Regions from separate parts of the Variovorax sp. dw_954 genome, predicted to be linked through region 1. Evidence: riboswitches for the same ligand, from Rfam matches in the RefSeq annotation. Region 1 holds a riboswitch; the other holds the start of a gene.
What was found. A riboswitch is a leader RNA that binds a small molecule or an ion and turns the genes downstream of it on or off. The one in region 1 is predicted to bind glycine.

Region 1 (3,399 bases):
CATCAAGACCGGCATGCTGGCCGCCGAAGCGGCCTACGCCGCGCTGCAAGCGGGCCGCCAGCACGACGAACTCACGGCCTACCCTGCCGCGTTCGAGAAGAGTTGGCTCTACAAGGAGCTGTACAAGGCGCGCAACTTCAAGAGCTGGTTCAAGAAGGGCCTGGGTGTCGCAACGCTGATGAACGGCGTCGAGCAGTTCCTCCTGAAGGGCCACGTGCCATGGACCCTGCACCGCGACAAGCCCGATCACCTCGCGCTCAAGCCGGCTGCCGAGTGCGAGCCCATCGTCTACCCGAAGCCCGACGGCAAGCTCACCTTCGACCGCCTCTCCAGCGTGTTCATCAGCAACACCAACCACGAGGAGCACCAGCCGGCCCACCTGACGCTGAAGGACGCGTCAGTGCCGGTCAACGTCAATCTGGCCAAGTTCGCCGGCCCCGAGTCGCGCTACTGCCCCGCCGGCGTCTACGAGTTCGTGCCCGACGGTGACGCCGGCAAGCAGCGCCTGCAGATCAATGCGCAGAACTGCGTGCACTGCAAGACCTGCGACATCAAGGATCCGACCCAGAACATCGTCTGGGTCACGCCGGAAGGCGGCGGCGGACCCAACTACGTCGGCATGTAGTAGCTACCCCTCGCTCTCCCGCCAGAACGCGCCCGCACGGCGCGTTTTTTGTTTACATTTTGTATCGGCGTGTTTCCTGCTTCACAGAAGGGAGGCGATGCGCTATGACATCGTTTTAAGCTGGCAGGACAGGAGAACTACCGATGCAAATCGTGATCACCGGCGGCGCGGGCTTCCTCGGGGCGCGACTGGCGCGCAAGCTGCTGGCCAGGGGCTCCCTTGGCGTCGGCGGCGGCAAGGAGCATCGCCTCGGCACGCTCACGCTGGTCGACCGGGTGCAGCCACCGGACGACCTGGCGAGCCATCCCCGGGTGAACGTGATCGTCGGCGACCTGTGCGAGCTGCTGGCCCCGGACAGTCCGCAGCGCGCCCTTCCGCCGGAGACGGCGGTGGTGTTCCACCTGGCCGCCGCCGTGAGCGGCGAGTCCGAGGCCGACTTCGAACTCGGCATGCGCAGCAATTTCCTGGCGACCTATGCCCTGCTGGAGGCCTGCCGGGCCCAGCACACGCGGCCGCTGCTCGTGTACGCGAGTTCCCTGGCCGTGTACGGCGCGCCCCTGCCCCATGTGATCGAGGACGACACGCTGCCCACGCCGCAGACCAGCTACGGCACGCAGAAGTTCATCGGCGAGCAGCTCGTGGCCGACTACGGGCGCAAGGGCTACGTCCACGCGCGCAGCGTGCGCCTCATGACCGTGGCGGTGCGGCCGGGCGAGCCCAACGGCGCCGCGTCGGGCTTCCTCAGCGGCATGTTCCGCGAGCCGCTGGCCGGGCTGCCCTCGCGCTGCCCCGTGCCGCCGGAAACGATGGTGGCGCTCTCGTCGCCCGCACGCACCATCGAGGGGCTGATCTGCGCCGCGACCGCACCACACGCCAAATGGGGGCCACGCACCGCCGTCAACCTCCCATCCTTGTGCGTCAGCGTCGACGAGATGGTCCAGGCGCTGCACCGCATCGGCGGCGCCGCCGCCACCGACCTGCTGGACATGCGGCTCGACCGCACCATCACCGAGATCATCAGCGGCTGGCCGGGCCGCTTCGAATGGGTGCGCGCGCGCGACCTGGGCCTGTATGCCGACGAGAGCATCGACGCCATCCTGCGCGACTACGTCCGTGAAAATCCCGACGCGGTGATCCTGCCCGTGGCGGCCTGACAGTAGAATTCCGCCGGTCAGGAGAGCGCCCCGGCAACGGGACCGCCGAAGGCGCAGGCCCCCTAAAGAATGGGTCCGAACGCTCAGGCAAAAGGACTGACAAGGCGCCCGCTCCAACGGGCGTTTTCTTGCTGGAGAGAGACCGCGCAACCAGGCGGTCCACCGAAGGAGCAAACCCCGATCGTGGGGCGAATCTCTCAGGTAAAGCGGACAGCAGGAGTGCCCGTGGCATTTGCCATGGAACTCGACTGCCCCACCGGAACCAAGCCTCATGGCCACTCCATCCGACACCTCCGCTGAACTTCTCAAGACACCGCTGAACGACCTCCACGTCGAGCTTGGCGGGCGCATGGTGCCCTTCGCGGGCTACTCGATGCCGGTTCAATACCCGGCCGGCCTCATGGCCGAACACAAGCACACGCGCGAAGCCGCCGGCCTCTTCGACATCTCGCACATGGGGCAATTGCGGCTCGTCGGCCCGGACGCGGCGGCCGCCTTCGAGACGCTGATGCCGGTCGACGTGATCGGCCTGGCGCCGGGTAAGCAGCGCTACGGCCTGCTGCTCGACGACAACGGCGGAATCCTCGACGACCTGATGTTCTTCAACGAAGGCATGGACTCGCTCTTCGTGATCGTGAACGGGGCCTGCAAGGCAGCCGACATCGCGCACATCACGGCAAGGATCGGCGGGCGCTGCTCGGTGCAGCCGCTGCCCGACCACGCGCTGCTCGCGCTGCAAGGCCCGCAGGCCGCCGCCACGCTGGCGCGGCTGTCGCCGGGTGTCGAGCGCTACGTCTTCATGACCGGCGGCGCCGTGCAGATCGGCTCGATCCCGGCTTTCGTGACGCGCAGCGGCTACACCGGGGAAGACGGCTTCGAGATCTCGGTGGCCGCAAGCGACGCCGACGCACTCGCCCGCCTGTTGCTGGCGCAACCCGAGGTCAAGCCCATCGGCCTCGGCGCCCGCAATTCGCTGCGCCTCGAAGCCGGCCTGTGCCTCTACGGGAATGACATCGACACCACCACCACGCCGGTCGAGGCCTCGCTCAACTGGGCGATGCAGAAGGTGCGCCGCGCCGGGGGCACGCGCGAAGGCGGCTTTCCGGGAGCAGAGAAGATCCTCGCGCAGTTGGCCGTGGCCAGCGACCTGGCCGGCCACGTCGACCAGAAGACGCTCACGCGCAAGCGCGTCGGCCTGGTGGCGCTGGAGCGCGTACCGGTGCGCGACGGCACCGAGCTGCAATCCTTCGAAGGCCATCTCATCGGCAAGGTGACCAGCGGCCTGCTCGGCCCGACGGCCGACCGTCCGATCGCCATGGCCTACGTGGCCACGGCCTTTTCCGAGCCCGGCACCCGCATCCAGGCCATCGTGCGCGGCAAGCCCGTGCCGATGGAAGTGACCACCATGCCCTTCGTGCCGACGCGCTATTTCCGCGGCTGATTTCCCCAAGGTTCGCCAGATTTTTTTGCAGGAGCTTTCTTCATGACCGTCAAGTACACCCAGGACCATGAGTGGGTCCAATCCACCGGCGGCGATGCCGTCACCGTCGGCATCACCGTGCACGCGCAGGACGCGCTCGGCGACGTGGTGTTCGTCGACCTGCCCGAAGTTGGCAAGAC
Region 2 (3,399 bases), on a different contig from region 1:
CCACTTCGGTCAGGCCCAGCGACTGGTTGCCCACGCCCAGGCGTGCGGCGTTCATCATCACGAACATCGCGGCCAGGCCCTTGTTGGGCTCGCCGACCATGGTGCCGGTAGCGCCGTCGATGGCGATCTGCGCGGTGGCGTTGCCGTGGATGCCCATCTTGTGCTCGAGGCCGGCGCAGAAGATCGGGTTGCGGTCACCCAGCGAACCGTCCGCCTTGACGTGGAACTTCGGCACCGCGAACAGGCTGATGCCCTTGCTGCCCTTGGGCGCGTCCGGCAGGCGAGCGAGCACCAGGTGGATGATGTTCTCGGCCATGTCGTGTTCGCCGGCCGAGATGAAGATCTTGTTGCCGGTGATCTTGTAGCTGCCGTCGGCCTGCGGCTCGGCCTTGGTGCGCAGCATGCCGAGGTCGGTGCCGCAATGCGGCTCGGTCAGGCACATGGTGCCGGTCCATTCGCCGGTGGTGAGCTTGGGCAGGTAGGTCTTCTTCTGCGCGTCGGTGCCGTGCGCCTGCAGGGCTTCGTAGGCGCCGTGGGAGAGGCCGGGGTACATGGTCCAGGCCTGGTTCGCGCTGTTGAGCATTTCGTAGAGGCACTGGTTCAGCACGTACGGCAGGCCCTGGCCGCCGAACTCGGTGCTGCACGAGAGCGCCGGCCAGCCGCCTTCGACGAACTGTGCGTAGGCTTCCTTGAAGCCCTTAGGCGCGGTGACTTCGTGCGTGGCCTTGTCGAGCGTGCAGCCTTCCGCGTCGCCGGAGATGTTCAGCGGGAAGGTCACTTCGGCAGCGAACTTGCCTGCTTCTTCGATGACGGCGTTGATGGTGTCGACGTCGGTTTCCGCATGCTTGGGCATGGCCTTGAATTCATCGGCGACATGGAAGACTTCATGCAGCACGAATTGCATGTCACGCAGCGGCGGGGTGTAGGAAGGCATGGACGAAAGCTCCTGAGCAGTTTCTTGGGTAAAAAGTGAATCAGCCTTCGCGCGATGGCGAGGACTGCATGGACGCGGGGCGCGGGGCTGACGGCGTAGCCGAGCGCTGGATGATGTTTCCGAAGCCTCGCCTGGCGCGCTCGATCGAACCGGGCACGTGCAGGAAGCGCGCTTCGTAGTGAGACGCAAGGATGAGTCCGTGGATCTCGAAGGCGATCTGGCGCTCGTCGGCGTCGTCGCGGAAGTGGCCTTCGGCCGTGGCCTGCTGCACCGCGCGGAACATGGCGCCCTGCCAGATGTTGACCGACTCGACCAGCGCGTCGCGCACCGGCCCCGGGCGGTCGTCGAATTCGGTGGCGCCGCTGATGTAGATGCAGCCAGAGTCGATCTCGACCGAGGTGCGCTTCATCCAGTTGTCGAACAAGGCGCACAGGCGCGGCAGTCCGCGCGGCGCCGACATGGCGGCGTAGAACACTTCCTGCTCGAAGCGGGCGTGGTATTCGCGGACCACGGAGATCTGCAGTTCCTCGCGCGAGCCGAAGTGCGCGAACACACCCGACTTGCTCATCTGCGTGAGTTCGGCCACGGCCCCTATCGACAGGCCCTCGAGCCCGATCTGTGCGGCAAGATTGAGCGCCGCATCGACGATGGCGGCCTTGGTCTGCTGGCCCTTCTGGGCGGTACGCGAGGCTTTTGCGGACGCGGCGGTGACGGACATGAGTGCTTATTCAATAAAACGAACGGTCGTGCTATTTTGCAGTGAAACCGCGTCACGCAGAAGTGCAAAGCCCCCGACTTCTGGTGGACTATTACGTGAGTGACGTCTTTTCAGGGCGGCGTGATCGGCACGGAAAAGGCGGTGCATGCCACGCCCGATGGCTACACGCTGCACTCCTCCGGGGCGGGGATGCCAAGTGCGCGCGCGTGATGTCGCAGGGCCACATCCAGGTCGATATGTCGGGTCATTCTTTGCCACCCTGTTGGCGATTCGAAGCGCCAAACCTAGAATCCAGCCCGCAGGAGAGCGAGCGGTCATGCGACCGCTCCACCGAAGGCGCAAACTCCCATGAACGCTCAGGTCGACCTTTCACGGGGTCGTGTACTGCACCCATCGATATCGCCGTCTGGAGAGCCATCGGGCACATGCCCGATGCACCGAAGGAGCAACACCCCCGCGGGCGCGGAGGTCGAAACTCTCAGGTAACAAGGACAGGGGGAGCGGCTTTTGAAATCCATTCAAAGGACCTCCCATGCGCGTGATCGTGTTGGGCGCCGGCTTGCTCGGCGTCACCTCGGCCTATTACCTTCAGAAACTCGGCCATGAAGTCACCGTGGTCGACCGGCAGGCCACGCCGGCCGCCGAAACCAGCTTTGCCAACGGCGGGCAGATCTCCGTCAGCCATGCCGAACCCTGGGCCAATCCAAGCGCCCCGATCAAGGTGCTGCAATGGCTGGGCAAGGAAGACGCGCCGCTCCTGTTCCGCATCCGCGCCGACATGCGCCAGTGGATGTGGGGCCTGCAGTTCCTGCGCGAATGCACACCGGCGCGGACGAAACACAACATCGAGCAGATCGTGCGACTGGGCACCTACAGCCGCAGCATGCTGCAGGCGCTGCGCAGCGAAACCGGCCTCGGCTACGACCAGCGCACGCAGGGCATCCTGCACTTCTACACGACGCAGAAGGAGTTCGACGGTGCACTGAAGCCGGCCGAGCAGATGCGCGCGCTGGGCTGCGAGCGCCTCGTCATTTCCGCCGACGAGGCGGTGAAGCTCGAACCCGCGCTGGCCCACATCCGTCCGCAACTGGCCGGCGCGACCTACACCGCCGAAGACGAGTCGGGCGATGCAAACCGATTCGCACGCGAACTGGTCAAGCTCTGCGAAGCGGCTGGCGTCAAGTTCCTCATGAGCCACACCGTGACGGCGATCCGCGAGGCAGGCGGCAAGGTCGAGCACGTCGAAGCCACCGACATCGAAGGCCGCTTCCAGCGCCTGCAGGCCGATGCCTATGTGATGGCGATGGGTTCGCTGAGCCCGATCTATGCCAAGCCGCTGGGCATCGAGTTGCCGATCTACCCGGCCAAGGGCTATTCGGTGACGCTGCCGGTGAAGGATGCGTCCAAGGCCTACCAGGTCTCCCTGACGGACGACGAGTTCAAGCTGGTGTTCTCGCGCTACACATCGGAGGATGGCCGCGGCGACCGCATGCGCATCGCCGGAACGGCCGAACTCAACGGCTACGACCGCGACCTCAACCGCGTTCGCTGCGAGGCGATCGTGCGGCGCGTAGAGCAACTGTTTCCAGGTGCGGGCGACACGTCCAAGGCCCAGTTCTGGACCGGCCTGCGCCCGGCGACGCCGAGCAACGTGCCGATGATCGGCAAGACGAAGCTGCCCAACTTCTTCCTCAACACGGGGCATGGCACGCTGGGTTGGACGCATGCCTGCGGGTCCGGCAAGTCG

Region 2: another riboswitch for glycine. It lies ahead of HB681_RS00965 (D-amino acid dehydrogenase); the one in region 1 lies ahead of gcvT (glycine cleavage system aminomethyltransferase GcvT).

What each region holds. Positions count from the first base shown of each region.
Region 1 covers NZ_JAAVVD010000002.1:328,163-331,561, reverse strand. The annotation lists gene HB681_RS04670 (electron transfer flavoprotein-ubiquinone oxidoreductase) at 1-625, shown strand, start outside; gene denD (D-erythronate dehydrogenase) at 769-1,779, shown strand; glycine riboswitch at 1,788-1,888, shown strand; glycine riboswitch at 1,901-2,003, shown strand; gene gcvT (glycine cleavage system aminomethyltransferase GcvT) at 2,051-3,220, shown strand; gene gcvH (glycine cleavage system protein GcvH) at 3,263-3,399, shown strand, end outside.
Region 2 covers NZ_JAAVVD010000001.1:207,017-210,415, reverse strand. The annotation lists gene HB681_RS00975 (acyl-CoA dehydrogenase C-terminal domain-containing protein) at 1-934, opposite strand, end outside; gene HB681_RS00970 (TetR/AcrR family transcriptional regulator) at 975-1,652, opposite strand; glycine riboswitch at 1,942-2,036, shown strand; glycine riboswitch at 2,049-2,157, shown strand; gene HB681_RS00965 (D-amino acid dehydrogenase) at 2,185-3,399, shown strand, end outside.